DNA from 2 places in the Mesorhizobium sp. 113-3-9 genome. Region 2 is predicted to be linked to the other one. Evidence: riboswitches for the same ligand, from Rfam matches in the RefSeq annotation. Region 2 holds a riboswitch; the other holds the start of a gene.
What was found. Region 2 has a riboswitch for S-adenosylmethionine ahead of MesoLj_RS35920 (O-succinylhomoserine sulfhydrylase). Riboswitches for the same ligand answer to the same signal wherever they lie in the genome.

Region 1 (15,359 bases), 1.9 Mb from region 2:
CTTGTGCCCACGCCGGGTGGCGCGCGGTTCTGGTCAGGCGGCCTTATGGAAAAAGTTGGCGTTCCATAGTTGCATTTCACAGGGGCGTCAAGCTCCGGCTTCCCCACGGAAGCGCCCGGCATTTCATATTAAGGCCGGATTTCACCCTATAAGCGGTCTTATAGGGACATGCCAGACCGGAGTTGCCCGCCTCCGGCCGAAAATCAAGGATCCGATCCCGCCATGCCTCGTTTGTCTCACGCACTTGTTGCCGTGCTTGCCATCGCCTTGCCGTCGGCCGCCTCCGCTGCCTCGCCGCAGTCCTTCAAAGGAGAATACACGGTCTCGTTTCTTGGCCTCTCGATCGCAAGATCGACCTTCTCAAGCCACTATGAGAACGGCGCCTACGCGATCGACGGCACCGTGACGGCGGCCGGTCTCGCCAAGCTGTTCGACGACACGCGGGGTACGATCTCGTCCAAGGGCACGATTTCGGGCCAGAAGATGGTGCCGCAGGCATTTCGTGCCGATTACACCTCCGGCAAGAAGGCGTCCGCGATCGACATCCGCTTTGCCAATGGCAACGTGACCTCGACGCAGGTCATCCCGGCGCCCGGCAAGCGTGACCCCAATGCCTGGGTGCCGATCGGTGCCGGCGACCTCGCCGCGGTGCTCGATCCAATGGCGGCGACCGTCATCCATGCCGACAGTCTCGATCAGGTCTGCGGCCGCAAGGTCAAGTTCTATGACGGCGAGATGCGCGCCGATCTGACGCTGACCTACGCCTCGAAAGGCACGATCTCGGTGCCGGGCTACAAGGGCGATACCATAACCTGCCGGATGGGTTTCGAGCCGGTGGCCGGCTATCGCAAGGGCCGCAAGGCACTCAACTATCTCAAGAACAAAAGCCGCATGATGGTGACGTTTGCGCCGCTCGGCCAAACCGGAGTATATGCGCCGATCCACGCCACGGTCGGAACGCAGATCGGCACCTTGACCATCAGCGCCGGGCGTTTCGAAGCGGTACAATAGGCACGCCACCGGAAACAGAAGAGGGCGCGCCACGGGAGAAAAAATGGGGCGCGCAACACTGATCGGCTTTTCGGCGGTCGCCATGTGGGCGCTTTTGGCGCTGCTCACCGACGCATCCGGCAAAGTGCCGCCGTTCCTTTTGTCGGCAATCACCTTCTCGATCGGCACTGGCGTCGGGCTGGTCGCACGGCTGTTCATGCCGGCGGCCGACAGGAGCCAGAAAATACCACCCCAGGTCTGGGTGATTGGCATTGCCGGCCTGTTCGGCTACCACTTTTTCTATTTCACCGCCTTGCGCAACGCGCCAGCGGTGGAGGCGAGCCTGATCGCCTATCTGTGGCCGCTGCTGATCGTGCTGGGCTCCGCGCTGATGCCGGATGAAAAACTGGCGTGGAACCATGTCGTCGGCGCGCTGCTCGGCCTGGCCGGCACGGTTCTGATCGTGACCAAGGGTGGCGGGCTGGCCTTCGATGCACGCTACACCTTCGGCTATGCGATGGCCGCCATCTGCGCCCTGTTGTGGTCGTCCTATTCGCTGTTGTCGCGGCGCTTTCCGTCGGTACCGACCAGCATCGTCACCTGGTTCTGCGCGGCGACCGCCGTGTTGTCGCTCGTTTGCCATCTGGCGCTGGAGCAAACGGTCCTGCCGGACGGCGCCGGCCAGTGGCTGGCGGTGCTTGGCCTTGGCCTGATGCCGGTGGGGGCTGCCTTCTATGCCTGGGACATCGGCGTCAAGCGCGGCAACATCCAGGTGCTGGGGGCGGCGAGCTATGCGGCGCCGCTGCTGTCGACACTGGTGCTGATTGCGGCCGGCGTCGCCGAGCCGTCACTGCGCATCCTGACCGCCTGCGTGCTGATCACCGGCGGCGCGGCCCTGGCGGCCAAATCCCTGTTCCTGCGCAAGCCGGTCGCGGCTGGGGGCGAGGCCGGGGCATCCGAAAGCGGAGCCGGGGCATGACGATGCCGTTTGCCGGCGGCATCGATGCCAACGCCAATGCAACGCTGATCTTTTCGTTGGTGGCGGCGGTGATCTACGCCTTCTCCTCAGGCATGGCGCCGACGCTCGCCCGCTCGGCGGCAAAGACGCTCGCGGTCGCGATGCTTGCCGTGCTGGCGGCGCTGCAAGGTGGCCCGCTGCTGCTGGTCGCCGCTCTTGCGCTCAGCGCCATTGGCGACGCGTTCCTGTCGCGCGACGGCGAAAAGGCGTTTCTCGGCGGCTTGGCCAGCTTTCTCGTCGCCCATATCGTCTATATCGCGCTGTTCCTGCGCAGCGGTGGCGGGTTGGCACTGCTTGGCGCGGAAGCCTGGCGCGGGGCGATTGCCTTGGCATTGGCGGTGTTCGTGATCGTCATGCTGGCTGCGCTCTGGCGCCGCGTCGGCCCCAGCCTGCGTGTTCCGATCGCCTGTTATGTCCTGGCGATCCTGGCGATGGGCATGGCGGCACTGACGACGAGCAATGCCTGGGTCATCGGCGGCGCAGTGCTGTTCATGGCATCGGACGGGCTGCTGGCCACGGAGAAATTCCTGGTCGCGGCCATCTCGCCACATCGCGGCTGGATGCGTTTGGCCGTCTGGGTCTTGTACTATGCCGCCCAGCTCTCGATTACGCTGGGTTTCCTGCTGGGTTAGGCTGCCAGCCCGGCGCGGCCAGTTCGAAGGCGGCGAAATCAAACCCCGGCGCGACGGTGCAGCCGACCAGCGTCCAGTCGCCCAGGCTGCGCGCCGATTGCCACCAGCCTGCCGGTACGACGATCTGCGGTCGTTCGCCCGCCGCGAGTTCGATGCCCAGCACCTGCTCGATCACGGCTGCGCCTTCTTCCCACATCGACAGCGCCAGCGGCGCGCCGGCGTGGAAGTGCCAGACCTCGGCGGCGTCCCTGACCCGGTGCCATGCCGAAAGCTGATGCTGTTCCAGCAGGAAGTAGATCGCGGTCGAATGGCCGCGCGCACCGCCGGCTTCGTCGCGAAATGTCTCCGCGTACCAGCCGCCTTCCGGATGCGGTTTCAGACCAAGCAAAGCGATGATTTCCGCGGAACTCGTCATGGGGTCGACGATACCACCAGGCTCAGAAATTGTCCTTGCGTTTGCGGATTTCGGCGAACACCTCGGCATTCCCGGCCTTTTCCATGCCGAGATGCTTGCGGATCGCCGGATCGTGCCAGCGCAGGAAGGGATTGGTCGACAGTTCCTCGCCGATCGTCGTCGGCAGTGTCGGCTTGTTGTCGACCCGCAGTGCCTCGATCCTGGCGGCGCGCTCCCTCAATGCCGAATTGGTCGGGTCGACGGTCAGCGCGAAACGGGCGTTGGCGAGCGTATATTCGTGGCCGCAATAGATTGTCGTCGCGGCGGGAAGCGCGGCCAGTTTCTTCAGAGAATCATACATCACCGGCGGTTTGCATTCGAACAGCCGCCCGCAGCCGAGCGCGAACAGCGTATCGGCGGTGAACGCCACCTGCGATGCCGGCAGATGATAGGAGACGTGCCCGGCTGTATGGCCGGGGGTGGCGATCACCTCGATGCGCTCATCGCCGAGATGAAGGACGGAGCCTTCTTCAACGGTTTCGTCAATGCCGGGGATCTTGGCCTTTTCCGCCTCCGGGCCGACGATGCGCAGCTTGAAGCGCTCCTTCAGCGCCAGATTCGCCTCGACGTGATCCATATGATGATGCGTGGTCAGGATCATCGTCGGCGTCCAGCCGGTGCGCTTGATCGCGGCCAGGATCGGCGCCTCCTCGGGCGCGTCGATGATCGCGGTCTGCCCGCTCCTGGGGTCATGCACCAGCACGCCGAAATTGTCCGCGCGGCACATGAACTGCTCGATTTCGACCGCCATTCGCATCTCTCCTTTTGTCGCCGCAGACATAGGGCGCCAGAGGACGGATGTCATCCACGGGATGACGAATGTCATTCCCGGGGATGATGAATCTCATCCGAGTATGTCGGGCGCCTCAGGGCCCTTTGTTGAATCCGGCCGATATCACGGCTACATCCCTGACATGCATTCCGACATCGTCGACCTTCGCTCGTTCTACTCGACAACGCTCGGCCGGTTCGCCGAACGCTCGATCACCATGGCGCTGTCCTCGATATGGGCCGCCGTGCCAAACGAACGCCTGGTCGGTCTCGGCTATACATTGCCCTGGCTGGAGCGTTTCGGCTCCGACGCCGAGCGGGTCTTCGCCTTCATGCCGGCGACGCAGGGCGCCGTGGTCTGGCCGGCAACAGGGCCGACGGCGACCGCCCTGGTCTTCGACGAGGAACTGCCGCTGGTCGATTCCTGCATCGACCGCATGTTGCTCGTCCATTCGCTCGAACATGTCGAAAACCCGCGCGAGACGCTGAACGAGATCTGGCGGGTGCTTTCGCCCGCCGGGCGCGTCGTCATCGTCGTGCCGAACCGGCGCGGGGTCTGGGCGCGCTTCGAGCACACGCCGTTCGGCAATGGCCGGCCTTTCTCGCGCGGGCAATTGACGGAACTGTTGCGCGAGGCGAATTTCACGCCGGCGGCGTGGTCGGATGCGCTGTTCTTCCCGCCATCACGGCGACGCTTCATGATGCGCTTCCACAATGTGCTGGAGCGCTTCGGCCGGCGGCTGTGGCCGATCTTTTCCGGTGTCATCGTCGTCGAGGCGCAGAAGCGGCTCTACCAGGGTGTCCCGGTGGTCCAGCGCGCGTCTCGCCGCGTCTTCGTGCCGGTGCTGTCGCCGCATGGCGCGACACGGCTCGGCCGCCGGGCAGAGGCCGGAGGCGCGGCAACGTCGGCTCGCCAGGTGAAACCTTCGTGATCAGCGCGGAAACTTTCCTCGCGCGGCATTTTTCCGACCTATCTGTCGTGCACGGGCGGCGGCCGTCGGCTCTCTTCATCCGGTTTCAGCATCGCACCTGAGCGCAAGGACTTCTGATATGGCTGATCAACTGGACAATCAGGCCACCGTTCAGCCGGTCGCCGTGGCCAGCAGCCTGCGTGATCAGGTCACGACGATAAAGCAAGCGCTGGTGGTATCGCCGGTTCGCAAGTGGTTGCTGTGGACGTCGGTCGGCATCATGGCCGTCATCGTCGCGACATCGATCGGCCAGGTCCTGCTCAATCGCTGGAACCAGCCCTTCTACGATGCGCTGGCGCGCCGCGACATGGCGGCCTTCCTGCACCAGCTCCTTGTCTTTGCCATGATCGCCGGCGGGCTGCTGGTGCTCAATATCGGCCAGACCTGGCTCAACCAGATGATCCGGCTGAAGCTGCGCGAGGCGCTGACGCTGGATCTGATCGACCAGTGGATGCGGCCGGCGCGCGCCTTCCGGCTGGCCAATGCCGGCGCCATCGGCGTCAATCCGGATCAGCGCATGCAGCAGGATGCGGCGCATCTGTCGGACCTGTCGACGGACCTCGGCGTCGGGCTCCTGCAGTCGCTCATCCTGCTTGTGTCCTTCGTCGGCGTGCTGTGGGAACTGTCTTCGGGCTTCGTCTTCCACGTCAACGGCTGGTCGCTGGCCATACCGGGCTACATGGTCTGGGCCGCGTTCCTCTACGCCGGCACCGCCTCCTGGCTGAGCTGGCTGGTCGGGCGCCCGCTCATCAGCCTGAACAGCGACCGCTACACGCGCGAAGCGGAACTGCGCTCCTCGATGGTGCGCGTCAACGAGAACGTCGATGCCATCGCGCTCTACCATGGCGAGGACGATGCCAGGCGGCGGCTCGAACTCGACCTCGGCACGGTGCTGGGCGCCATGCGGCGCATCTATACCGCCCAGATCAACCTGTCCTGGGTGACCGATACCTATGGCTGGATCACCGTCGTGGCGCCGATCCTGGTCGCCTCGCCTGTCTATTTCTCGGGCGATATCAGCTTTGGCGGGCTGATGATGGCGGTCGGCGCCTTCAACCAGGTCCATTCTTCGTTGCGCTGGTTCATCAACAATATCGGCAGCATCGCCGACTGGCGCGCCACGCTCATGCGCGTCGCCGATTTCCGCATCGCGCTCAATGAAACCGATGTGCTGCACGACACCGAAAAGCGCATCACCTTCGACCAAAATGCCAATGGCAGCCTGACCTTCGAGAAGCTCGAAGTGGCCTCGCCGGAGGGCTGCACAAAACTCTCCGACGAACATGTCGAAATCCGCGCCGGCGAGCGCGTCATGATCACCGGCGAGCCGGGCGCCGGCAAGACGCTGTTCTTCCGCGCCATCGCCGGGCTTTGGCCCTGGGGCGGCGGAAAGATCGGCCTGCCGGCGGGAGAAACCCTCATCTTCGTGCCACGTGTCCCGTATTTGCCCGCAGGCACCCTGCGCGAGGTGCTCAATCACGCGAACGGTCATGCGCCCGCGAGCGATGCCGACATTTCGGCGGTGCTGGCCGAGGTTGGCCTTGAACGGCTGTCGTCGTCGCTCGACCGTGTCGGGCGGTGGGACCATGAATTGGGTGATGACGAACAGCGCTTGCTGGGCGTGGCCAGGCTCGCCCTGCGGCGGCCGAAATGGGTGATCATCGACGAAGCGATGGATGCGTTCGATGGACCCGCGCTGCGCCGCGTGCTGGCGATGCTGGAAAAGCACCTGACGGGAGCCACGATCATCAATATCGGGCGCGGCCAGCACAACAATCAGTTCTTTCCGCGTGGTTTGACGATCGTGAAGGATTCCGGTGCGCCGGCGCTGAAGCCCGCCCGTGTCAGGGCCGGGGCCATCGATCCGCCCCCCGCCGTCCGCCGCAAGAAGTAGGCTGTGTCTCCGGCTGCCTGCGCAAAACCTCATTTTGCCGTGATCGCGATGGAAGATTTGCCGGGGAAACGACCCTGGCGCCGCCATGTTTGATGCCTTTCTGATTGCCTGTCTCACCTGCGCGCAGGCTACTCCCATTGCCTCGCCACCGGCGCTGGCCGTCGATGTCGAGCTGGTCCTGGCGGTCGACATCTCGTTGTCGATGGATGAGAAGGAGTTCGCGTTGCAACGCGCCGGCTATGTCGAAGCGCTACGGCATCCCGACTTCATCCGGGCCGTCCGTTCCGGCAATACGGGTCGCATCGCGCTCGCCTATTTCGAATGGGCGGGCACCGTGCGCGATGACGCGATCATCGGCTGGCAGATCATCGACAGCGCGCAAAGCGCCAACAGCTTTGCCGACAAGGTGGCGGCGCGCCCGTTCCGGAGTTTTCGCGGCACCTCGATTTCCACCGCGCTTGCCTTCGGTGCGGGGCTTTTCGACAGGACGAACTTCGCCGGCGAACGCAGCGTCATCGACATATCGGGCGATGGTCCCAACAATATCGGGCCGCCGGTCACCGCGACGCGCGATGCGGCCATCGCCAAAGGCATCGTCATCAACGGCCTGCCGATCCTGATCAACCCGTCGCCGACCTTCAGCCATCTCGACCAGTATTATGCGCAGTGCGTGACCGGCGGGCCTGGCTCCTTCGTGCTGCCGATCCATGCGGCCGCCGAATTTTCCACCGCCATCCGGCGCAAGCTGATCCTTGAAGTGAGCGGCGTTCAGGATAAGGCCAGCATCATCCCCGTCGACGCGGACGCGCCGATCGACTGCCTGAAGGGCGAACGGGACAGGCGGTTCCTGTCGGATCCCTATTTCCCGGAACTCGACCGGTAGGCCTGGCGCCAACTAGGCCGGCCGGGCATCGAACCGGTTGCGAAATTCATTGTAGAGATTGCGGCGCCAACGCCGGCCATAGACGTAACCGTTGACCAACTCCGGCAACGAGTAACCAAGTTCCTTGGAAGACCGGTTGGCCATGTATCCGGCAAACGCCTCGGGCAAACGGCCCCTGAGAATATCGGCTATAAGCTGGCGTGAGATCATGTAAGGAGGAATGTGCGGATAGGCGTGGGCAATATACGGATGCTTGCCCATCAAATTCGCATAGGCTTCGACATAGCCATCGCGCCGTCCCGAAATCGAATTCTCCGAATTGTGTTTCGTCCAGTCGAGATCGCCGGACAGTTGTGCGCCGAAGCGCCGGGCAAGGCGCAGCAGCAATTCCCGATCCTGCATCCGGGTTATATCGCTGTCATAGCCGCCAATGGCCAGCAAGGCCTCGCGACGCGCGGTGATCGCCGAGCCGGCGATAAAGATCGTCTGGGCGACGAGTGTCCGCTCCAGCATCGCCGGATTGATGAAGGCCTCGGGGTTGGTGCAGTTGGTGCTGCGGCCGTTCTTCAAGGACACAAAAGAACTAAGCAGCACCTGAAGGCCAGGGTTGTCTTCGAACCAGGCCAAAGTCCGTTCAAGCCGATGCGGCATGTAGACATCGTCCGAATCGAGAAACGTCACCAGGGGCGTTCGCGCCCGCTCGATGCCGGCATTCCTCGCGGCGTTGGCCCCGCGCCATTTCGCACCGACATAGATCAGACGCGGGTCGTGAACGCGGTCGAGCGCGGCTTCGGTTCCGTCCGTCGAGCCATCGTCGACCACAATGTGCTCAAGCCTCGACATGCTTTGGGACAGCACGCTTTCGACAGCGCGCAACACCTTGTCGCGCCTGTTGTGGGTCGGTGTGATCACCGTGATGAGGGGAGCCGCATCCAAGGCTTTGGCCACTCAGCTATGCCCGACGTAAAAAGGGATGTATTCCGGCTCGTCCCGGACCAGACCAAGCGCCATGGCCATCTGGGCGACGAACACCAGCGTGCAAAAGGCCATGCCGACGATCAGGGCAAACGGAATCTGCCAGATTGGCATGCCGAGTCGTGCCGCATGCGCAAGGATGCGGCCGCCCACCCGGCGCGATGTCGAAAACCAGCGCCTTGCCGCCTTGACCACCCGTGCGGTTCGCGACGGCGATTCCAGCGCCACATATTTGCGGTCCGCATCGCGACCGGTGACGAGCGCGCGCCAGAAGAAAAAACGCCAGCCGCGCGGAGGATAATGGCTGGCCCGGGCATCGACCCTGACGAAGTCATGTCCGCTTTCCTGCAACTGGCTGGTAAGCAACGTGCAGGAAACCTTGAAACCATTGCTGGCCGGATAGGGATGGCTGGCCAACCAACTTCTGCGAAAGGCACAATTGTTGGCGTTCATTGCACGTCTGGAGGCGAAACGCTGATCCCCGTCGCGCAGCGGGAAGAACCACAGCAGTGCAAAGGTGCGCGAGGCGAAATCGTCATGGCCGAGATAGGTGTAGCCGCTCACGGCCATCGTCTTCGGGTCCTGTAGCGGTTCAAGGAGCGCCGACAGCCAGCCGCTCTCCATAACCGTGTCGGAATCGCAGAAAACCACGATGTCGCCCGTGGCCAATCCAACGCCCGCGTTCTTGATCTCATAGTATCGGCTGCCGGTGCTGGCGCTGAAGACCAGATTGGCGACAGCGCCAAGCCGCGGGACAAGCTTGGCGACACGCTGCTGGAGGAGCGGCGTCTCGGTATTCTCTCCGCTGTGAACGACAATAACCTCCGGCTTGGGGTGCTGATCGTCAGTCGTTGCGGCCTCTATTTCCCGCGCCAAGGCGCGGAATGAAGCGCCGATCTCATCTTCATTGATGGATTGGGCATTTTCCATTTCGACTACGATTGAATAGGTCTGGGATTTGCGTTCCATGCCCCGCCCAAGCATTACGTTCGGCGCGACGCTACAAAGACCATCTTCACATGTCATCCAAAGACGCGAAATCCGGCTGGTCTGAGACGCCGATTTTGGGCCTCCGCGCCCCAATAGCAACACCCTGGCAAGTCTGAGGGGATGCGGTTCCGCTCGCGCTCAAGCGCTGATTCGTGCACAGCATCGATGTTGGCCTATTACCTCAGGCGTAATCGAGTCTCGTCACCTCCCTTGGCAATTTGCAGCCATGAGACCGGCAAATCGGCCGCTCGACAAGGGAGTTACGTCATGACCGCTTACGCCGTTGCCCATATGCGCCAAGTCAGGATGGGCCCGCAGATCGTCGAATATCTGCACAGGATCGATGCCACGCTGGAACCTTTCGGCGGCCGCTTCCTGGTCCATGGTGGTGATGTCGAGGTGATCGAGAACGATTGGCCGGGCAACCTCATCATCATCGAATTTCCCGACCGGCGGCAGATGCACCGGTGGTATGATTCGCCCGCCTATCAGGCAATATTGGCCCTGCGCACGGACAATTCCCAATCCGATGTGGTGTTCGCCGACGGTGTCGAGCACCCGCACAAGGCCACGGATGTCCTGGGCTAGACGTTCCGTGCCTTACCGCTTCAGCAAGAACACCGCTTGCTGGCCGAAGAAATTCCAGAACCACCAGGGCATCGACAGGCCGATCTTCTGGCCGGCTGCGTCGAGCGCGGTCGCCTTTTCCACCGTCGCGCCAAGCTCATCGCACAGGTTGACGAAGTCGCGGATGGTGCAGAAATGGATGTTGGGCGTGTCGTACCAGGAATAGGGCAGGTCCTGGGTCACCGGCATGCGGCCCTTGACGAACAACGACAGGCGCACGCGCCAATGGCCGAAATTGGGGAAAGAGACGATCGCCCTGTTGCCGATCCTGAGCAGTTCGTCGAGCACCAGTTTCGGGTTGCGGGTCGCCTGCAAGGTCTGCGACAGGACGACGAAGTCAAAACCCTTGTCGGGATAGAATTCGAGATCCTTGTCGGCATCGCCCTGGATGACAGAGAGGCCGCGCGCCACGCATTCGTTGACGCCGCGCTGCGACAGTTCAAGCCCGCGCCCGTCGACCTGTTTGGTTTCCTGCAGCAATTCAAGCAAGGAGCCGTCGCCCGAACCGACGTCGAGGACGCGCGACTGTGGTGGAATGAGGTTGGCGACGACCTCGAGGTCGACGCGCTGGCTGCCGTTGACGCTCATGACGCCACCTCCTGTGTGGCGCATGATCCCGATCCTGAAAGTCTGCAACTTTGCGGGGTCATGCGCTTAGCCCTCTGGCGCGGGCCGCGGAGCCGATGAAGCCGTTGATGGCGGCGAACAGTTCCGGCTCGTCGAGCAGGAAGGCGTCGTGGCCGCGATCGGTCTCGATCTCGACGAAGGATACCGAGGCGCCGGCGGCGTTGAGCGCGTGCACGATGGAGCGGCTCTCCTCGGTCGGAAACAGCCAGTCCGACGTGAACGACACAAGGCAGAAACGGGTCTTGGTGCCGGCAAAGGCATCCGCCAGCCTGCCGCCATGATCGGCGGCGAGGTCGAAATAGTCCATCGACCGCGTCATGTAGAGATAGGAGTTGGCGTCGAATCGGTCGACGAAGGTCATGCCCTGGTGGCGCAGATAGCTTTCGATCTGGAAGTCGGCGTCGAAGCCGAAAGTCAGGTGGTCGCGATCCTGCAGATTGCGGCCGAATTTACGGTGCAGGGCGGCTTCCGAGAGATAGGTGATGTGGGCCGCCATGCGCGCCACCGCCAGGCCCTTTTCCGGGCGCTTGCCATGCTCGAAATATTTGCCACCATGCCAGTCTGGATCGGCCATGACGGCTTGCCGGCCGACCTCGTGGAAGGCGATGTTCTGCGAGGAATGGCGGGCACCCGTGGCGATCGGCAGCGCCGAAAAGACGCGCTCGGGATAGCTCGACGCCCATTCCAGCACCTGCATGCCGCCCATCGAGCCGCCGAGCACGCAGAACAGTTTATCGATGCCGAAATGGTCGATCAGCATCTTCTGCGCGCGCACCATGTCGCGAATGGTGATGACAGGCAGGTCGAGCCCATAGGGCTTGCCGGTGACGGGATTGGTCGAGGCCGGACCGGTGGAGCCCAGGCAACCGCCGATGACGTTGGAGCAGATGACGAAGAAACGGTTGGTGTCGATGATCCTGCCGGGGCCGATCAGCACTTCCCACCAGCCCGGCTTGCCGGTCACCGGGTTGGTGTTGGCGACATGCTGGTCGCCGGTCAGCGCATGGCAGACGAGAATGGCATTGGAGCGGGCATCGTTCAACGTGCCATAGGTCTGGTAGGCGATCTGGAACGGCGACAAAAGCGTGCCGGCGTCGAGCTTGAGTGGCTGGTCGGGCCCGAAGCGCAACACCGGGCTCGACGGTTGGTCGGCCTCGTTGTTGGTCTTTCCTGCACGCAGAGCGGCCATTCACGTACTCACTTGCTGCATCGTGCCCAACGAAAAATCGCTGCCGATGCGTTTTGTCCGGCCGGCCGCGGACAATAAAAAACCGGCATTGCCATTCGCAAAGCCGGTTACGTCACGCAAACGGCCCTTTAGCGAATTGTTTAACGTGGCTGCAAGCCGACCGGCCAAATCACCACGGAACTGTCACCGTCCTTCTAGAACTCGCCCGCCTCGCCGTCAATGCCGGAAGGCTGGGCCGGAGGCTGGGCCGGCTGCTGGCCCCACCGCCGCCTCTCGACATTGCCGGCCATGGCTTGTATTTCCGCTGCAGCCTCCGGATGGAGGCATTTTCGACGGATTTTGCAAAAAATGAACCAGACACCGGATCAGGCACGTCCAACCCCGCGCGCGGGCATCATGGACATAGACGCCTATGTGCCCGGCAAGAGCACGGCGCCGGCCGGTGTCGCCAAGGTCTACAAGCTGTCGTCGAACGAGAACCCGCTCGGTCCGTCACCGAAGGCCATCGAAGCCGCCCGCGACGTCGCCGCCAAACTCGACATCTATCCCGACGGCACCGCCAGGCGGCTACGCGAGGCGATCGCCGAGGTGCATGGCCTCAACGCGCAGAACATCATCTGTTCCAACGGCTCCGACGAAATCCTCGGCCTGTTGGCGCAGACCTATCTGGCGCCAGGCGATGAGGCCATATTCACCGAACACGCCTTCATGGTCTACAAGATCTACATCCAGTCGGCGGGTGCCGCGCCGATCGCGGTCAAGGAGACCGACGAGCGCGCCGACATCGATGCGATGCTGGCCGCCGTCACGCCGAGAACCAAGATCGTGTTCCTCGCCAATCCCAACAATCCAACCGGCACCTATGTGTCGTTCCAGGAGGTGCGTCGCCTGCATGCCGGCCTGCCCAAACATGTGCTGCTGGTGCTCGACGCGGCCTATGCCGAATATGTCCGCCGCAACGATTACGAAGCCGGCATCGAGCTGGTCGGCAGCGCGGAGAACGTGGTGATGACGCGCACCTTCTCCAAGATCGGCCTTGGCGGAGCGCGGATCGGCTGGATGTACGGGCCGATGCACATCGTCGACGCCATCAATCGCGTGCGTGGTCCCTTCAACGTCAATGCGACGGCGATCGAGGCCGGCATCGCCGCGATCCGCGACCGCGCCCATGTCGAGCGCAGCGTGTCGCATAACGAGACCTGGCTCACCTGGCTGAGCGCGGAGATGACCGGGCTTGGGCTGCGGGTGACGCCCAGCGTCGGCAATTTCCTCCTCATTCATTTTCCAGACGACCAGAAGCATTCGGCGGCGGCGGCGGACGATTACCTGACAGCGCGCGGCTACATATTGCGGCGCGTTTCCGGCTACGGCTTTCCCAACGCGCTGCGCATGACCGTTGGCACCGAAGAGGCCAATCGCGGCGTCGTCGCCGCGCTCACGACATTCCTGAAAAGCTAGAACGCCCGAAAGCTCTAACGCCATGACATCACCGATGTTTGAGAAGATCGCGCTGGTCGGCATCGGCCTGATCGGCTCGTCGCTGGCCCGCGTCATCCGCCGCGAGGGCCTTGCCGGCCACGTTGCCATCTCGACCCGCAGCGCGGCGACGCTGGCGCGGGCGCAGGAGCTTGGGCTGGGTGATTCCTATACGACCGACGCCAAGGAAGCGGTCCGCGACGCCGATCTGATCATCGTCTCGGTGCCGGTCGGTTCGTCCGGCGCGGTGGCGCAGGAGATCGCGCCGGCGCTGAAGAAGGGCGCGATCCTCACCGATGTCGGCTCGACCAAGGCCTCGGTCATCGCGCAGATGCAGCCGCATGTGCCTGACGGCGTGTATTTCATTCCCGGCCATCCGCTGGCGGGTACCGAGAAATCCGGACCGGATGCCGGTTTCGCCGACCTGTTCGACAATCGCTGGTGTATCTTCACGCCGCTGCCAGGCACCGATCCGGGCGCTCTGGAAAGGCTGTCGGAATTCTGGCGCCGCTGCGGCGCCAACATCGACACGATGGACCCGCAGCATCACGACATGACGCTCGCCATCGTTTCGCATTTGCCGCACATCATTGCCTACAACATCGTCGGCACCGCCGACGATCTGGAATCGGTGACCAAGACGGAAGTGATCAAATATTCCGCCTCCGGCTTTCGCGACTTCACGCGCCTGGCCGCCTCCGACCCGACCATGTGGCGGGACGTGTGCCTGCACAACAAGGACGCCATCCTCGAAATGCTGGCGCGGTTCTCGGAAGACCTGGCATTCCTGCAGCGGGCGATCCGCTGGGGCGACGGCGACAAGCTGTTCGACCTATTCACCCGCACCCGCGCGGTGCGCCGCTCGATCATCGAGGCGGGCCAGGACATTGATGTGCCCGATTTCGGCCGTCAGGCGATCGAGCACCCGTCGAAGAATTAGGCTGTTTCAGGCCATGTCGCCGCGACCATGGCCAGTGTCTCGGCCCGGTCCGGCGCACCGAGCCTGCCGCCGAAGCGCAGGCACTTGAGCGCGGCGGCGGCACTCGCAAAACGCATGGCCTGTTCGACCGGCATGGCTTCCGCCAGCCCGACGGCAAAGGCGCCGTGAAAGACATCGCCGGCGGCGAGCGTGTCGACCGCCTTGAACCTAGGCGCCGCGACATGGCGGGATGATCCCGCCGCGCGATCGAACCACCACGTGCCCGCCGCGCCGCCGGTGACCGCGACGAGGGCATCGGTGCGGGAGGCGAGGTCAGTGCAGGCGCGCCCCAGGTCCAGCGCCTGGCCGCATATGATGCGGACTGCCGGCTCCGAGGCAACGATGTGAGAAGCCAGCGGCAACAGCCGCTCCAGCACCGCCAGCGGCGCGGTATCGGCGTCGAGAATCGCAGGCCGGCCGGCGGCGCGTGCCGTCTTCAGGGCAAGGGCCGCCGCACCCGGCCAGCGCACGTCGGCCAGCACGGCATCGAATGCCGCGATGTCGGCGAAAGGCAAAGAATCGGGATCGGTCTGCGCCAAGCTGTCATAGAAAGGCACGATGATGCGTTCGCCATGGGCGTCGACCAGGATCGATGCCAGCGCCGAGCGGGCGCCGCTGACGCGGCGCACGTAGCTGCAGTCGACGCCTTCGGCCTCGATCCCGGCAATCAGTTGATCGCCGACCGGATCATCGCCGGCACTTGCCCACAGCGACACGTCGGCGCCCAGGCGATGCGCGGCGCAGGCAGCGCTGGTGGCCATGCCAGAAGCGATCTGGACGCCGTCGGAGGCGATGAATTTTCCCTGATGCGCGGGCAGTGTCTCGACACGCAGGATCGTATCCAGCGTCAGCGCGCCGACACTCAGGAGCCTGGCTGGTCTTG
Region 2 (15,359 bases):
TGCCGAGGTCGGTCTTGTCGATGCCGCCGCTGCCGGTGAGCGCGGACAAAATGGTCGCGGACATGCCCGCGCCGCCTGCGGTGCCGTCGCCCACGCGGATCGGAACGCTGGATCCGGTGAGATTGAGCGCATCGCCTGATATTTGATAGCCATCGACGAAGAACTGCATCCCGCCGCCCAAATCCAGCGCGCCACCGCCAGCACTGACCGTGACCACGCCCGGTGTGCCCTGGAAGATCATCATGGCCGACGGATCGTAGACGCCGCTCGCGCTGCCGCCCGCGTTCGTCCAGTTGGTTCCGGCGGCGCTCCAGGTGCCTGTGCCGCCGTTGACCATATTGTTGGCCGTGGTCTGCGCGCCGTTCCAGAAACTGTAGGAGCCGGGCGCTACCGCCCCGACCAGCAGGTTGACCTGGTTAGCCACTGAAGTCTGCAGGGCCAGATCGCCGCCAGCATAACCGTTTGGCGTCGCACCAACGGCCATCCCGTTGTCGGTCAGCGCCCCGCCATAGTCGAACAGGCGATACAGACCGTCGCCGAAACCGCCGGCGTCACTCACATCGAGCGTGCCGGCGAGCGTCAGGTTGCCGGCGACGTTGAACAGGCGCGTGTTGCCCGGTGCACCGAGCGAGACATCCAAGACCGAGCCGGCGTCCAGCGCCAGCGACCCCATCGACAGGGTCTGACCGGCGCGGCCCAGCAGGATGCCGCCGGATGCCACGGAAACATCGCCGGCGATCGATCCGGCGCCGCCGAGGCTGCCTCCCGATGCAATCGCAACCGTGGAAGTTCCCAACACAATGGGTCCCCACATGACATTGCCCAGGGATCCATCGACGAGCAGCGTGCCGCCCGTCACATTGGTGGTGCCGGTGTAGGTGTTGTTGCCGCTCAGGGTGAGCGTGCCGGTGCCGGACTTGGTCAGTCCGGTCATGGTGGTTACGCCATTGATTTCGTCGAAGTAGTCCGCGATGACGCCACTGAAAGTGGTATCGGTGGCTTGATCGACGGTGAGCACGCCCGGGTTGAAGTCCGAACGGGTGACGGTACCCGCTCCAGACAGCGAGCCGACCGTCAAAGCCGTGGTATCAAAAAGCAGCGTGGCACCGCTGGCAATGTCGAGCTTTCCCGTAGGCGCACCGAGCGTGCCGTTGCCCTTGAGTTCCAGGGTGCCCGCTTCGATCCGCGTCCCGCCGCTATAGGTGTTGGAACCCGAAAGTGTCAGCGTGCTCAACCCCCGCTTGACCAGCGCGAGCGTGCCGCCACCAGCCCCGTCGGCGATCACGCCACCGAAAGAAGAATCTCCAAGGGCCGAACCATCGATCGTCAGCGCGGCATCCGCCGCGCCGCCGTTTACGATCTGCCCGCTGGGGATGTAATTCGTGATCCGACCGACGGTCGTGCTGAAGCCGTTGAGGTTGAGGAGACCTCCGGCGCTCACTGCCTGACTGCCGAATTCCAGGTCGGTATTCACGGTCGTCGCGTTGGCGGCCCATATGTCGACGACGCCGTCTCCCCCGAGCCTCAACCAGGCGCCATCGATGGCGCCGGTGGCCAGTGCGTTCACGGTGCCATTGAGGACCAGCGTGCCACCGGTAATGGCGTTGGCGACGTTCGCATTCACGACGGCGTCGAAGGTCGGCAATTGCACGAGGCCGCCACTGACGGCGCCGGCCGCGTTCGCATTGAGGACGGCGCCATTGCGGAAGGTCGCGGCAACAGTGCCGCTGAATGTGTTGGCTGCGTCTGCATCCACTTGGCAACCATTGGTAAGGCCGCCGTTGAAATCCGGGGACCCGCTGGTGTACGGCCCGCCTCCCGGGTCACAAGGCTGTTGAGCTTGGACCGTCGAAGGCGCGCAGGCGATGGCGAGGAGCGCGAGGGTCGAGGTCGTGACCGACAGCCTGCGGAGCGAAATGGTCCTCGAACGATTGCCGCGCCCTGCCGCCATTGCCGTGCTCCCTCACGGCAGCCGCCCGCGCGCCGGCGCTAGGGGAGCGCGGGCATGCACCCTCCCCCGCGCCGCCACTGGCGGCACCGCGATTTCATTGATTTGGTCCCGATCCCGAACGGGAGTCGTTGATGATCTTTTCCGCCGGGGCGGCGGACACATCAATCCCGCGTTCGAGGGGGTACCGGCAAAATATCATGGCAAATTAGGCATTTCGCGCTGAACACCTTGACGCAGCGATCAGGCCTTTCGTGCCGCGGCATGGGTCGGAATGGCCAAGGTCAGTTGCGTGCCGCGTCCAGGCGCGCTTTCGATTGCTATTCGTCCGCCCATCTGGTCAGCCCGACGACGTATGTTCGCAAGGCCCCGTCCTTCGCCGGCAGCGCCTGAGGCTCTCTCAGGCTCGAAACCTGTGCCATCGTCCGACAGTATGACGAGAATGGCGCCATCGTCGCCGGGGTTCATCGCGAGTTCGATCCTTGTGGCGGAAGCATGGCGCAAGCTGTTGGCGATACCCTCCTGCAACAGCCGATAGAGGCTGAGCAGCCGCCGCGCGTCGAGGCTCGGCGCCGGAATCGGGAGCGTGCAGCGATAGTCCAGGGTGATGCCGGATCGGGCAAGACGGCCTGCCATGCGCTCCTGGAACATCGCCAGTGCCTCGTCGATCGGTTCGTTGCCCGCGTCGATCGCACTGGCCATGTTGCGCAGGTCATCGACCGAAGACTGCAGTCCCTGCTCGATTTCCCGTGAGGTCAGTCGATTCTCGCGGACATCGAGGAGAAGGTGCGTCAGCACACCGCCGACTCCATCGTGCATGTCGCGCAGCAGACGCTGACGCTCGGCGTCGATCGCGATCAACCGTTCCTGATGGCGCAACAATCGCGAGGAGCGCAGCAGGCTCGCATCCTGCTCCAGCACCTGACGTTCCAGGTCGCTACGCGCCTCCTCTGCCTCCTGATTGAGCCTGTGCCCCTGCAGCGCGATCTCGAACAGGATGCCGAACATCGTCAATGGCGGTGCGAGGACCGACGCCTGCAACGCGAAACCGGTGGGCGGCGGCAGGAGAAACAGGTCGAAACCAATCGAGGCAAGAGCGACAAGCAATATCGCCAGAACCCGGATCGCCGGCCCCGGAGCTGTCCGTCCCATCCGCAGCAAGGCCAAAACGCCATATCCCGACAGCAGGGTCAGCGCCACCGCATCGAGCCAGGGCACAATTGTCGCAAAGCCGACGCCTGCGATCATGGTCCCAAGCAATATGACGAAGGCGACGCCAAAGCAGCCGCAGGCTGCCCACGCCTCGCGCGAGCGCCAGTCGGCAAAGGCGTTCACGGCAAGCGCTGCTAACGTCAACATGAGATATTCCACGCCGTAGCGCAGTAACGGAAACCAGACATAGGGCAGGCTCTCCGCCCCGAAGGTGGTGAGCCAGGCGTCGATGCCAACCGATATGAGCAACAGGCCAGTGATGCACTGGAGCCGCGAAAACCCGTTGACCGGCAACAGGACGAGCAGCGCTGCGCCCATCATCAGTTCCGTCACGACGACCAGCCATACCATGTCGAAACGCTGGAACTTCTCCCGACCGGCCGCCTCATCCATACGGTCGAAAGGTCCTGCATAGGCCGTCGCGGCCTCCGGACAAGGATTTCCCCGGCAGGTGAGCGACCACTCATTGCCCGCCGACGTCTCCGCGCGCGACAGCAGGCTCGCCTGCGCCGGCTGCAGGACCACGGGCTGCCAGCCCGGGATACGCAGCATGGCCGGCCCTGAAAGCCCGGCAGCATAGGCGCCCACCTCGGCCGGCTCGGACGCCAGCAGCGCCCGCGCCGCTGGCAACCGATATTCCTCTAGTGTGCCCACGGGCTGCAAACCGGCGATGATGAGCGCATAAGCGCACCAGAACAGCAGTTGCGCGCCGAGAATGATAGCCAGCGCGCGGCGCCATCCCGTCAGCCGGGGCATGATGGTCACAGCCGTAGCAACCCGCTGCGAAAGGCGCGTACCATGGCCTCGCCCCGATTGCTCACCCTGAGCTTCCTGTAGATCGATTTCACATGATCGCCGATCGTGTACGGCGATATTTCCAGTTCGGCCGCCGCCTGCCGGTTGCTGTACCCGCGCGCCAGAAGCTGGAGCAGTTCGATTTCGCGCGGTGACAGCGGCGGATCGGCATCATCCGATTTCGAATCTTCCCGTTGCCGGCGCAGATGACGCAGCACATAAGCGGCGATGCTGGGCGACAATGGCGCACCACCGGTCAACGCATCGGCGGCCTGCTGGCCGATGTCGAGACTGTCGATATCTTTCAGCAGATAGCCGTCCGCTCCCGCCAGCACGGCCGCCAGCACCGTATCCTGATCGCCCAGCACCGAGAGGACGAGTATTTTCGGCTCAAGACCGCCTCGTGCACGGATTTCCTCGATCAATTCGATCCCGCTTCCATCGGGAAGGCCAAGATCGAGAATAAACAGGTCCACCTTCTCCTCGAGCAGAGCACGCGCACCGGCCAGCGTGCCCGCGATGCCCGCCAACGACAAGCCGTCATGCGCCGCCACGCCGCGTCCGACATGAGCGGCGACGAGCGGATCATCCTCGACAACGACGACGTTCGCTTTCACGTCCCCCTACCCGCCTGTCCTGCAATGGATCTGCCGGGCCATTGTAAACCGATCAATACACCAGATGGCAACCTCTTCACCCGCCGACAATCATGTGGCCACGCATCAACCGACCTCCCGCAGGATGAAATCGTGCAGCATCTTGGCGGCCGGCGACAGCACGCGATTCCTGACCGTGATCAGGCTATAGGGCCTCACCTCGATGTCGAATTCGGTCTGGACGACGTCGATGGCGCCGGCGAGCCCGTCGGGATTCTGAATGAATTTCGCCACCTGCACCGAAACCGGTGCGATGGCGTCGGATTGCGCGACCATGACCAGCGTAAGCAGCAGCGAACTGGTGTTGAGGATCCGGTCCGGCAGGGCGATGTTACGGTTAAGAAAATTGCTCTCCATCGCCTGGCGCAAGGGCGAACCGCCCGACTGGAAGACCCAGTCATAGGCGGCCGTGTCTTCCAGCCGCACCACGCCGCCGCTGGTGAGCGGGTGGCCACGACGCACGATCAGGCAGGCTTTCTCGACGCCGATGACACGCGATTCGAACAGCCGCGGATTGAGGTCGTCGGGGATGCGGGCGATGATGAAATCATGGCGCGTGGCAATCAGTTCGCGCGCCAGCACATTCGAGGTCTCGACCTGCATGGTGATCTCGATGCGCGGGTAGATGCGGCGGATTTCGCGGATCGCCGGTACCGCCAGTTCGATCGCGGGCGCCGTCACGGCACCCAGGAACACGGACCCGCCCTTGCCCGCCTTGAGTTCGGAAATCTCGCGGTCGACCTCGCGCATCTCCAGCAGGATCGAGCGCGCACGCCTAGCCAGCGCCTTGCCGTAGGGTGTCAGCGTGATGCCGCGCGGCAGCCTTTCGCACAGCTTGACCTCGAGCACCGCCTCCATCTCGGCGATCATGCGCGAGGCCGCCGGCTGCGAGATGTTCATGACCTGCGCCGCCGCGCTCACCCGGCCGTGATCGTCGAGAGCGACGATCATGCGCATATGACGCAGGCTGAGACCGCTGCGCAGCAGGGTTTCGCCGTCACCCGGTACGTCGCTGTAAACGTTTGAAACCGCAACCGGATTCGGTAACGTCGCCATGGTTTTCCCTTACCTCCGCTCGCGGCCCATTGGCATTTGCCAGCGACCCGTCACGCGCCATAACATATACCACTTGCGGTATAGCAATCATCAAAGATCGCATTTGACAGTTATGGCAAAAGGGCGGCAACGTCAGTGTGTTCCGAGACGCAACAGTCGCCGACAAAATCGTATCGATTGAAATCAGTGCCTCGGGGCCATGGGAGGATACCGGAGATCGATATGACGGCAGCAGTGCCTTGGCGCTTCTGCACGATTGCGCGGCCCGCGACCCCCGGGGTGCCGCGTCCATCAACCAGGGAGAGTTAAGTGAAAATCATCAAGACACTGGCCGCAGTCGCGGCGCTTGGCATCGCTGCCATGACCTACTCGGCGCACGCAGCCGACAAGGGTCTTGTCGGCGTGCTGATGCCGACCAAGACCTCGCAGCGCTGGATCAATGACGGCGATGCCGTGAAGTCCCAGCTCGAGGCTCTCGGCTACACCGTTGACCTGCAGTATGCGCAGGACGACATCCCCAACCAGCTCAGCCAGCTGGAAAACGAAATCACCAAGGGCCCGAAGGCGCTGATCATCGCCTCGATCGACGGCACCACCCTGTCGGATGCGCTGCAGAAGGCCGCTGACGCCGGCGTCGTCGTCGTCGCCTATGACCGCCTGATCAAGAAGACCGCCAATGTCGACTATTACACCACCTTCGACAATTTCGGCGTCGGCGTGATCCAGGCGAATTCGCTGGTCAAGGGCCTCAAGGAGCGCTTCCCCAACACCAAGCCCTGGAATGTCGAACTGTTCGGCGGCTCGCCCGACGACAACAACGCCTTCTTCTTCTACAACGGTGCGATTTCCGTCCTGCAGCCATTGATCGACGACGGCTCGATCAAGATCAAGTCCGGCCAGACCGGCATGGACAAGGTCGGCACGCTGCGCTGGCTGGCGGCAACCGCCCAGGCACGCATGGATAACCTCCTGTCGGCCAACTATTCGGACGGCAGCCGCGTCGATGGCGTCCTGTCGCCCTATGACGGCCTGTCGCGCGGCATCACCGCCTCGCTGCGCGCCGTTGGTTACGGCACGGAAGCACAGCCCTGGCCGATCGTGACCGGTCAGGACGCCGAGACCGCCTCGGTCAAGCTGATCATCACGGGCGAACAGTACTCGACCGTGTTCAAGGACACCCGCGACCTGGCCAAGGCCACCGTCGAACTCGTCGACAAGGTGCTCTCGGGCGGCAAGCCTGACGGCCTCGACACCAAGACCTACAACAACGACGTCAAGGTCGTCCCCTCGATCCTGCTGACGCCGCATGAGGTCGACAAGTCGAACTACCAGAAGCTGGTCGTCGACTCGGGCTACATCAAGGCCGAAGACCTGAAGTAATTTCGGTTGTAAAGTCAGGGGTCCTGCGCAACGCAGGGCCCCTTTTCGTTCACAAGCGACCCCGGTATTGTTTCTGCCGGCCTCGGAGGAGCTTGCGCCAATGACCTCGACGATTTTGGAGATGCGCGACATCACCAAGACGTTCCCCGGCGTGAAGGCGCTGTCGAACGTCAACCTGCGTGTCGAGGAAGGCGAGATTCACGCCGTGGTCGGCGAGAACGGCGCCGGCAAATCGACGCTGATGAAGGTGCTGTCGGGCGTCTATCCCGCGGGGACCTACGACGGCCAGATCATCTTTCAAGGTCAGGAATGCCAGTTCAAGGGCATCCATGACAGCGAACACAAGGGCATCGTCATCATCCACCAGGAGCTCGCGCTGGTGCCGATGCTGTCGATTGCCGAAAACATCTTCCTCGGCAACGAACACGCCAGATACGGTGTGATCGACTGGGATGCCAACGAGAAGCGCACCAGCGCCCTGTTGAAGAAGGTGGGCCTCAAGGAGGACCCCAAGACGCTGATTACCAATATCGGTGTCGGCAAGCAGCAGCTGGTCGAGATAGCCAAGGCGCTGAGCAAGGACGTCAAGTTGCTGATCCTCGACGAGCCGACGGCGTCGCTCAGCGAAAAAGACAGCCAGGCGCTGCTCGACCTTTTGCTCGAATTCAAGCGGCAAGGCATGACCTCCATCCTGATCTCGCACAAACTCAACGAGATCAACCGGGTCGCCGACAAGGTCACCGTCATCCGTGACGGGCGCACCATCGAGACGCTGGCCAAGAAAGACATTTCGGAAGACCGCATCATCACCTCGATGGTCGGCCGTTCGCTCGACGACCGCTATCCGCCGCGCGAGCCCAAGATCGGCGAGGTCGTGTTCGAAGTGAAGAACTGGTCGGTCTATCACCCGCTCCATGCCGAACGGCAGGTGATCAAGGGCATCGACATCAACGTGCGCAAGGGCGAGGTGGTCGGCATTGCCGGGCTGATGGGCGCTGGCCGCACCGAATTCGCCATGAGCCTGTTTGGCCGCTCCTATGGCCGCCGCATCACCGGCGAGGTGCTGCTCAAGGGCAAGCAGATCGATGTCTCGTCGGTGAGCAGGGCGGTCGAACACGGCATCGCCTACGTCACCGAGGACCGCAAGACTTACGGTCTCAACCTCATCGACCATATCAAGCACAACATAACACTCGCCAATCTCGGCGGCGTGTCGCGCCACAACGTCATCGATGATCTGCGCGAGCTGGCCATCGCCAACGACTATCGCAAGAAAACGAACATCCGTGCATCGAGCGTCTATCAGATGACCGGCAATCTTTCGGGCGGCAACCAGCAGAAGGTGGTGCTGTCGAAGTGGCTGTTCGCCGACCCGGACGTGCTGATCCTCGACGAGCCGACACGCGGCATCGATGTCGGCGCCAAGTACGAAATCTATACGATCATCGCGCGCCTTGCCTCGGAAGGTAAGGCGATCGTGGTCATCTCGTCGGAGATGCCGGAATTGCTTGGCATCACCGACCGCATCTACGTCATGAACGAAGGGCGCATCGTGGGCGAAATGCCCGCGGCGGACGCAAGCCAGGAAAAAATAATGCGCGCCATCGTTCGGGGAGAAGGAAAAGCAGCATGAGCACCGAAAGCGCCCCCGCCCCGCAAGGCAACGTCACTGACGAACAGCGTCCACGCATCGCCGTCTCGGCGCTGACGGCGAACCTGCGCGAATACGGTCTGATCATCGCGCTGATCGTCATCATGCTGTTCTTCCAGTTCACCACGTCGGGAACGCTGTTCAAGCCGGTGAACCTCAGCAATCTGGTGCAGCAGAACTCCTTCATCATCGTGATGGCGCTGGGCATGCTGCTGGTGATCGTTTCCGGCTATATCGACCTCAGTGTCGGATCGGTCGCGGGCTTCATCGGCGCGCTGGCGGCAAACATGATGGTGATCTGGCAGCTCGGACCGCTCAGCAATCCGCTGGTGGTTTCGATCGTCTGCCTGATCGTGGGCGGCCTTATCGGCGCGGCGCAAGGCTACTGGATCGCCTATCACCGGATACCGAGCTTCATCGTGACGCTGGCTGGCATGCTGATCTTCCGCGGCATCTGCCAGGCGCTGCTGGGCGGCGGATCCTCGGTGGGGCCCCTCCCGGACGGCTTCAAGGCGCTGAGCTCCGGCTTCATCCCGGACGTGATCGGCCCGCTGACGCTGATCCCGCCGACGGTGAACGCCGCCGGCAAGACCATCATGGGCAGCGGCCTGACGCTGCATATGACGACGGTCGTGCTGGGCGTGATCGCCGTGCTGGCCTATGCCTATTTCGGGCTGCGCACCCGGCGCAAGCGCGAGCGCCATGGCTATGAAGCCGAACCCTTCCCCCTGTTCGTCGTCAAGACGCTGGTCGCCAGCGCGCTGGCGCTGTTCCTGGTCTATGAGTTCGCCAGTTACAGGGGGCTGCCGGTGGTGCTCCTCGTCATGGGCGTGCTGATCTCGCTGTTCGTCTTCGTCACCAAGCGTATGACCATCGGCCGCCGCATCTACGCAATGGGCGGCAACGCCAAGGCGGCGCAGCTGTCGGGCATCAACACCGAGCGGCTGACGCTCTACGTGTTCATCAACATGGGCGTGCTGTCGGCACTCGGCGGCCTGATCATCGCGGCCCGCCTCGGCCAGGCCGTGCCGGCGGCGGGTCTGGGCTCGGAGCTCGACGTCATCGCCGCAGTCTTCATCGGCGGCGCCTCGGCGATGGGCGGCGTCGGCCAGGTCATCGGCGCGGTGGTCGGCGGCTTCATCATGGGCGTGATGAACAACGGCATGTCGATCATGGGCGTCAACGTCGACTGGCAGCAGGTGGTCAAGGGCCTGGTGCTGCTCGGCGCCGTGATCTTTGACGTCTACAACAAGAACAAGGCCTGACAGGAGCAATTCCAGGAAAAGCGCATCACGGTTTTCCCCACAGGAATTGCACAGAAACAAAATACCGGGAGCGGCTCGGTTCCTCAAAGCCGAACCGCTCCCGCGAGGCAACAAGGAAGGCATACGGGTCTAGATCGCGATGACGCCGGCAAATAGTCGGCATCAAGAAGTCCCCCAGGGGATCAAGCCCGCGAGCGCAATCCGGACGAAGAATTTCACCCGTGGCGCGGCGAGGTCCGAGCCGCGCAGGTCAAGGTTTGTCAAAAGGCAAGCAGATAAGAGAGGATTGATCATGCTGATCTCGCAGATTCTCGACGACGCCGAGACCATTCGTGTCGTGGCCCGCAGCGGCGGCAAGACCCGGATCATCAACGGCGCCCGCAGCGTCTATTCGCTGGCGATGGAAGCTGCCCGCACCGGCGTCGGCCTTGCCACACTGATCGAGCGCAAGGGGCTTGGCGAGACGATCGATCTCGACGCCGCCTACAAAAAGGGGCGGCTGTTGTCGCCGATCAACCATCCCGATCCGGCTCACCTGCATCTCACCGGCACGGGCTTGACGCATCTCGGCTCGGCGGCGACGCGCGATTCCATGCACAAGAAGCTCAGCACCGATGGCGAGGAGCAGCTCACCGATTCCATGAAGATGTTCCGCATGGGCCTGGAGGGCGGCAAGCCCGCCAAAGGCCAGGTCGGCGTGCAGCCGGAATGGTTCTACAAGGGCAACGGCACCATGGCCGTGGCCCCAGGTGCGGCACTCCTGTCACCGGCCTTCGCCAAGGACGCCGGCGAGGAACCCGAGGTCGCCGGCATCTACGTCATCGGCGACGACGGCGCGCCCTTCCGTGTCGGCTTCACGCTGTCGAACGAATTTTCCGACCACGTGACCGAGCGCGTCAACTATCTCTTCCTCGCCCATTCCAAGCTGCGCAATGCCTCGTTCGGGCCGGAGATCCTGATCGGCGACCTGCCTTCCGACATCCGCGGCACATCGCGCATCGTACGCGACGGCAAGATGCTGTGGGAAAAACCGTTCCTGTCGGGCGAAGCGAACATGTCGCACACCATCGCCAATCTCGAACATCACCATTTCAAATATTCGGCGTTCCGCCAGCCGGGCGACGTGCATGTGCATATGTTCGGTACCGCGACACTGTCCTTCGCCGACGGGGTCAAGACCGAGGCCGGCGATGTGTTCGAGATCGAGGCGGGGGATTTCGGCCTGCCGCTGCGCAATCCGCTGGAGATCGAAAAGCCGGTGAAGGTGGTTGTAAAGGCGCTGTGAGTGGTGATCTCCCCCCTCGTGGGGGAGATTGGCAGTATCAGCGCGCGGTGCGAAAGTGCTTGGACAGCTTCAGGCCTTGCGCCTGGTAGTTGGAGCCCAGATCGGTGCCGTAGAGCGCCTGCGGGCGCTTCAGCATGTGCTCGTAGACCAGCCGGCCGACGATCTGGCCATGGTCGAGGATGAACGGCACTTCATGGCTGCGCACCTCCAGCACGGCCCGGCTGCCGGTGCCGCCGGCCGCCGAATGGCCGAAGCCCGGGTCGAAGAAGCCGGCATAGTGGACGCGGAATTCGCCGACCAGAGGGTCGAACGGCGTCATCTCGGCGGCATAGAGCGGCGGCACGTGCACCGCTTCCTGGCTGACGAGGATGTAGAATTCGTCGGGGTCGAGCACCAGTTCGCCCGCGCCGCTCTTGTGGATCGGCTCCCAGAAATCGACGACATCCTGCGCCGCGCGCTTGTCGACGTCGACGAGACCGGTGTGATGCTTGCCGCGGTAGCCGACCAGCCCGTCACTGTCGCCATTGAGATCAATCGACAGCGCGATGCCGCCGCCGGAAATGTTAGGCGGCTCGGTGGCGACCAGCATTTGCGCGCGATGGAGTTCGTGCAGCTCGGCTTCCGAGAGCAGCGCATTGCCGGTGCGGAAGCGGATCTGCGACAGGCGTGAGCCGGTGCGCACCACGATCGGGAAGGTGCGTGGGCTGACCTCCAGATAGAGCGGACCATTGTAGCCGGCGGCGATCTTGTCGAACTCGTGGCCTCGGTCGGTCATGACACGGGTGAAGATGTCAAGCCGCCCGGTCGAGCTCTTCGGATTGGCCGAGGCGGAAATCTCCGCCGGCAATGCCAGGCTTTCGAGCAAGGGCACGATGTAGACGCAGCCGGTCTCCAGCACCGCGCCGTCGGCAAGATTGATCTCGTGCAGCTTCAGCCGGTCGAGCTTCTCCGAAACCTTGTGATTGGGGCCGGGCAGGAAGGAGGCCCGCACCCGCCAGGCCCTGTCGCCGAGTCTCAGATCGAGACTGGCCGGCTGGATCTGGTCGGCATCGAGCGCGCGCGGCGACTTCAGCGCGCCGGACTGGAACAGCGCCGAAATGTCCTGATCGGGAAGAATGCCCGTCTCTCGCAAGGCTTCGCTCCTAGAGGGCAGGCTTTGTCGGAACCCGCTTGGTACAAACCTCTTAATGAAGCCGGCAATTGACGCAAGCGTGGGACGGGTCTAAAGGGTCGTTATCCCGTGGTGATTTGGCCGGTCGGCTTGCAGCCACGTTAAACAAGTCGCTAAAGGACCGTTGGGCCGCAAGGCCGTATGGACCGGTTGCGACTTTCGCGGCCGGTTTTTTTGTGTCTGGAACAAAAGCGATGAGCACCAAGAAGCGCAACTGGAAGCCTCAGACAGCCCTCGTGCATGGCGGAACCCTACGTTCCGGCTTCGGCGAAACCTCCGAGGCGATGTATCTGACGCAGGGCTATGTCTACAAAACGGCGCAGGCGGCCGAAGCCCGTTTCAAGGGCGAGGAACCGGGTTTCATCTATTCGCGCTACGCCAATCCGACCGTCGACATGTTCGAAAAGCGCATGTGCGCGCTCGAAGGCGCGGAGGATGCGCGCGCCACGGCGTCGGGCATGGCCGCGGTGACGGCGGCCCTTCTGTGCAGCGTCAAGGCCGGCGACCATATCGTGGCGGCGCGCGCGCTGTTCGGCTCCTGCCGCTGGGTGGTCGAGACGCTGGCGCCGCGATACGGCATCGAGGCCACGCTGGTGGACGGCACCGACATCGCCAATTGGGAAAAAGCGGTCAGGCCAAACACCAAGCTGTTCTTCCTGGAAAGCCCGACCAACCCGACACTGGAAGTGGTCGACATATCAGCCGTCGCCGCGCTTGCCAATTCAATCGGCGCGCGGCTTGTCGTCGACAATGTCTTCGCCACGCCTTTGCAGCAAAAGCCGTTGCAGCTTGGCGCGCACATCGTCGTCTATTCGGCGACCAAGCACATTGACGGCCAGGGCCGCTGCCTCGGCGGTGTGATCCTGTCGGACAAGAAGTGGATCGACGAGAACCTGCACGACTATTTCCGCCACACCGGCCCCAGCCTGTCGCCCTTCAATGCCTGGACGTTGCTGAAGGGCCTGGAGACGCTGCCGCTGCGCGTGCGCCAGCAGACCGAGAGCGCCGGCAGGATCGCCGATTTTCTCGCCGAACAGCCGCAGATTGCTCGTGTCATCTATCCCGGCCGCGCCGACCACCCGCAGGCCGATATCGTCAAGAAGCAGATGTCGGGTGGCTCGACGCTGATCTGCCTCGATGTCAAGGGCGGCAAGCAGGCAGCCTTCGCCCTGCAGAACGCACTCGACATCGTGCTGATCTCGAACAACCTTGGCGACGCCAAGAGCCTGATCACCCATCCGGCGACGACGACGCACAAGAATTTGAGCGATGAGGCCCGCGCCGAACTCGGCATCGGGCCTGGTACGTTGAGGTTGTCGGCCGGCCTGGAAGACACTGACGACCTTCTGGAAGACATCGCCGAGGCGTTGAAAGCCGCCAAATAGCAGGCCGTCCAGGCAGCGTCGCCTGCGGCGGGTTCAGGCTCGCGACGGTGCCTCTTCAAGTTCGGCTACCTTGGTGCCGATGGTCATCGCATTGCCGCGCCAGTCGACGGCGCCGCCGAGCCAGCCGCGTGCCCACATCGCCGGCAGGATCAGGTCACGCACCACGATCGCCGCGACCATGCGCGGCGACAGGTACCAGCCCTTGGACCAGCACAGTGCACATTCAGGGAAGTAGAAGGCCGCCAGCACAGCGACGGCCGTCAGCGGCAGGCTGAAGCCGGCGCTTGCCGCCGCAACCAGCGCAAGCACCAGCGGCACCACCGCGCCGGTCAGGATTTCAGGCGCGAAGAACAGCGGAAAGGTGACGCGGCGCAGGCGCGCCCAGCGGGCCTGGCGCGACCAGATCTCGCCAAGCGTGCGCCGGCCAAGCGGCTGTTCGAAGGGCGAAGCGACGAGATTGACGCGCAGGCCGAGCCCATTGACCAGCTTGGTCGCGGCGGCGTCCTCGGCGATTTCGGCGGCCAGCGCGCGGATGCCGCCATTGGCATCCAGCATCGGCTTGTTCCAAAGCATGCTCTTGCCCTGGGCAAAGCCAAGGCCGAGCGCCTCACCGGCATACTGCCAGCGGGCCTGCAGGGTGTTGAGGAAGGCGCATTCGACCTCGGCCCAGAAGCCATCCGGCCGCGAGCCGATCGGCGTCGAGCAGACAAGGCCCGTGTTTGGCCGCCACGCCGCCATCAGATGCTGGATGTAATCCCCGGGCATCAGCACGTTGGAATCAGCCAGGATGACCCATTTGTGCCGCGCGGCTTCCCAACCCTTGACGCAATTGTTGAGCTTGGGATTGGCGCTGACGCGATCGTCACCGATCAACAGCCGGGCCGGCAGCTTGGGGAAACGGGCAATGGCTTGTCTGATCAACCCGACCACCGGATCATCGGCATGGGCAACGCAGAAGATCAACTCGTAGCGCGGCCAGTCGAGCGAGAAGGCGCGCTCCAGCGTCTCGTGCGTGAACGGCTCGACGCCACGCGACGGCACGACAATCGACACCGGCTGCGATTTGCCGGCTGGCGGCGAGATCGTAGTGCGCCGTTTCAGCTGTGAGGCGGCCAGCGCGATGCTGGCAGCGTTTGAAAGGATAAGAGCAGTCGAAAGCGAGGCGGCTATGATAGTGAGTTCCATCGAGATCTGGGCGCTCCAGAAGAGACGGGCCGCGGTGTGGCCGCTTTCAACAGTTCGACAGAGCGCCGAGTCGCTCGGTTCGCGCACACCACCATTGTCATGTGTCACTTAAATGACATTCTTTGCCGGCACCTGCCTTTCGAGGACGAGCGCGACAAGACGCGCACGTTGACCTCCTCGCCTGGAGGGCCGAAAGTTTTGTTTGTTTGAGCATGATCTTTGGACAGGCGGAAACCGTTTGGCCGGGAAAACCGGTCCACTTTTCGGGATCATGCTCGATATCGTTTTGGAGCCGCTTATGTACCGCGCCGTCACGCGCAACATCGAAGTGCAGGTCAGGCCGTTCTATCTCGAGGACCGTTCGGATCCT

Region 1: it holds a riboswitch for S-adenosylmethionine, as region 2 does, so the genes downstream of both, metX (homoserine O-acetyltransferase MetX) here and MesoLj_RS35920 (O-succinylhomoserine sulfhydrylase) in region 2, are expected to answer to the same signal.

Annotation. Positions count from the first base shown of each region.
Region 1 is NZ_AP023246.1:1,853,301-1,868,659, forward strand. Features, by position in the region: gene MesoLj_RS08975 (DUF3108 domain-containing protein) at 223-1,011, shown strand; gene yddG (aromatic amino acid exporter YddG) at 1,055-1,969, shown strand; gene MesoLj_RS08985 (lysoplasmalogenase) at 1,966-2,640, shown strand; gene MesoLj_RS08990 (cupin domain-containing protein) at 2,615-3,055, opposite strand; gene gloB (hydroxyacylglutathione hydrolase) at 3,078-3,845, opposite strand; gene MesoLj_RS09000 (class I SAM-dependent methyltransferase) at 4,009-4,797, shown strand; gene MesoLj_RS09005 (ABC transporter ATP-binding protein/permease) at 4,916-6,730, shown strand; gene MesoLj_RS09010 (DUF1194 domain-containing protein) at 6,816-7,613, shown strand; gene MesoLj_RS09015 (glycosyltransferase family 2 protein) at 7,626-8,561, opposite strand; gene MesoLj_RS09020 (glycosyltransferase family 2 protein) at 8,562-9,680, opposite strand; gene MesoLj_RS09025 (DUF1330 domain-containing protein) at 9,846-10,166, shown strand; gene metW (methionine biosynthesis protein MetW) at 10,179-10,793, opposite strand; gene metX (homoserine O-acetyltransferase MetX) at 10,852-12,021, opposite strand; SAM riboswitch at 12,130-12,207, opposite strand; gene hisC (histidinol-phosphate transaminase) at 12,370-13,479, shown strand; gene MesoLj_RS09045 (prephenate/arogenate dehydrogenase family protein) at 13,502-14,437, shown strand; gene MesoLj_RS09050 (sugar kinase) at 14,434-15,359, opposite strand, start outside.
Region 2 is NZ_AP023246.1:7,514,872-7,530,230, forward strand. Features, by position in the region: gene MesoLj_RS35875 (autotransporter domain-containing protein) at 1-1,756, opposite strand, end outside; gene MesoLj_RS35880 (sensor histidine kinase) at 2,192-3,916, opposite strand; gene MesoLj_RS35885 (LuxR C-terminal-related transcriptional regulator) at 3,922-4,509, opposite strand; gene MesoLj_RS35890 (LysR family transcriptional regulator) at 4,678-5,667, opposite strand; gene chvE (multiple monosaccharide ABC transporter substrate-binding protein) at 5,977-7,047, shown strand; gene mmsA (multiple monosaccharide ABC transporter ATP-binding protein) at 7,148-8,680, shown strand; gene mmsB (multiple monosaccharide ABC transporter permease) at 8,677-9,963, shown strand; gene araD1 (AraD1 family protein) at 10,256-11,248, shown strand; gene MesoLj_RS35915 (2'-deoxycytidine 5'-triphosphate deaminase) at 11,286-12,380, opposite strand; SAM riboswitch at 12,479-12,556, shown strand; gene MesoLj_RS35920 (O-succinylhomoserine sulfhydrylase) at 12,614-13,804, shown strand; gene MesoLj_RS35925 (ceramide glucosyltransferase) at 13,838-14,989, opposite strand; gene apaG (Co2+/Mg2+ efflux protein ApaG) at 15,288-15,359, shown strand, end outside.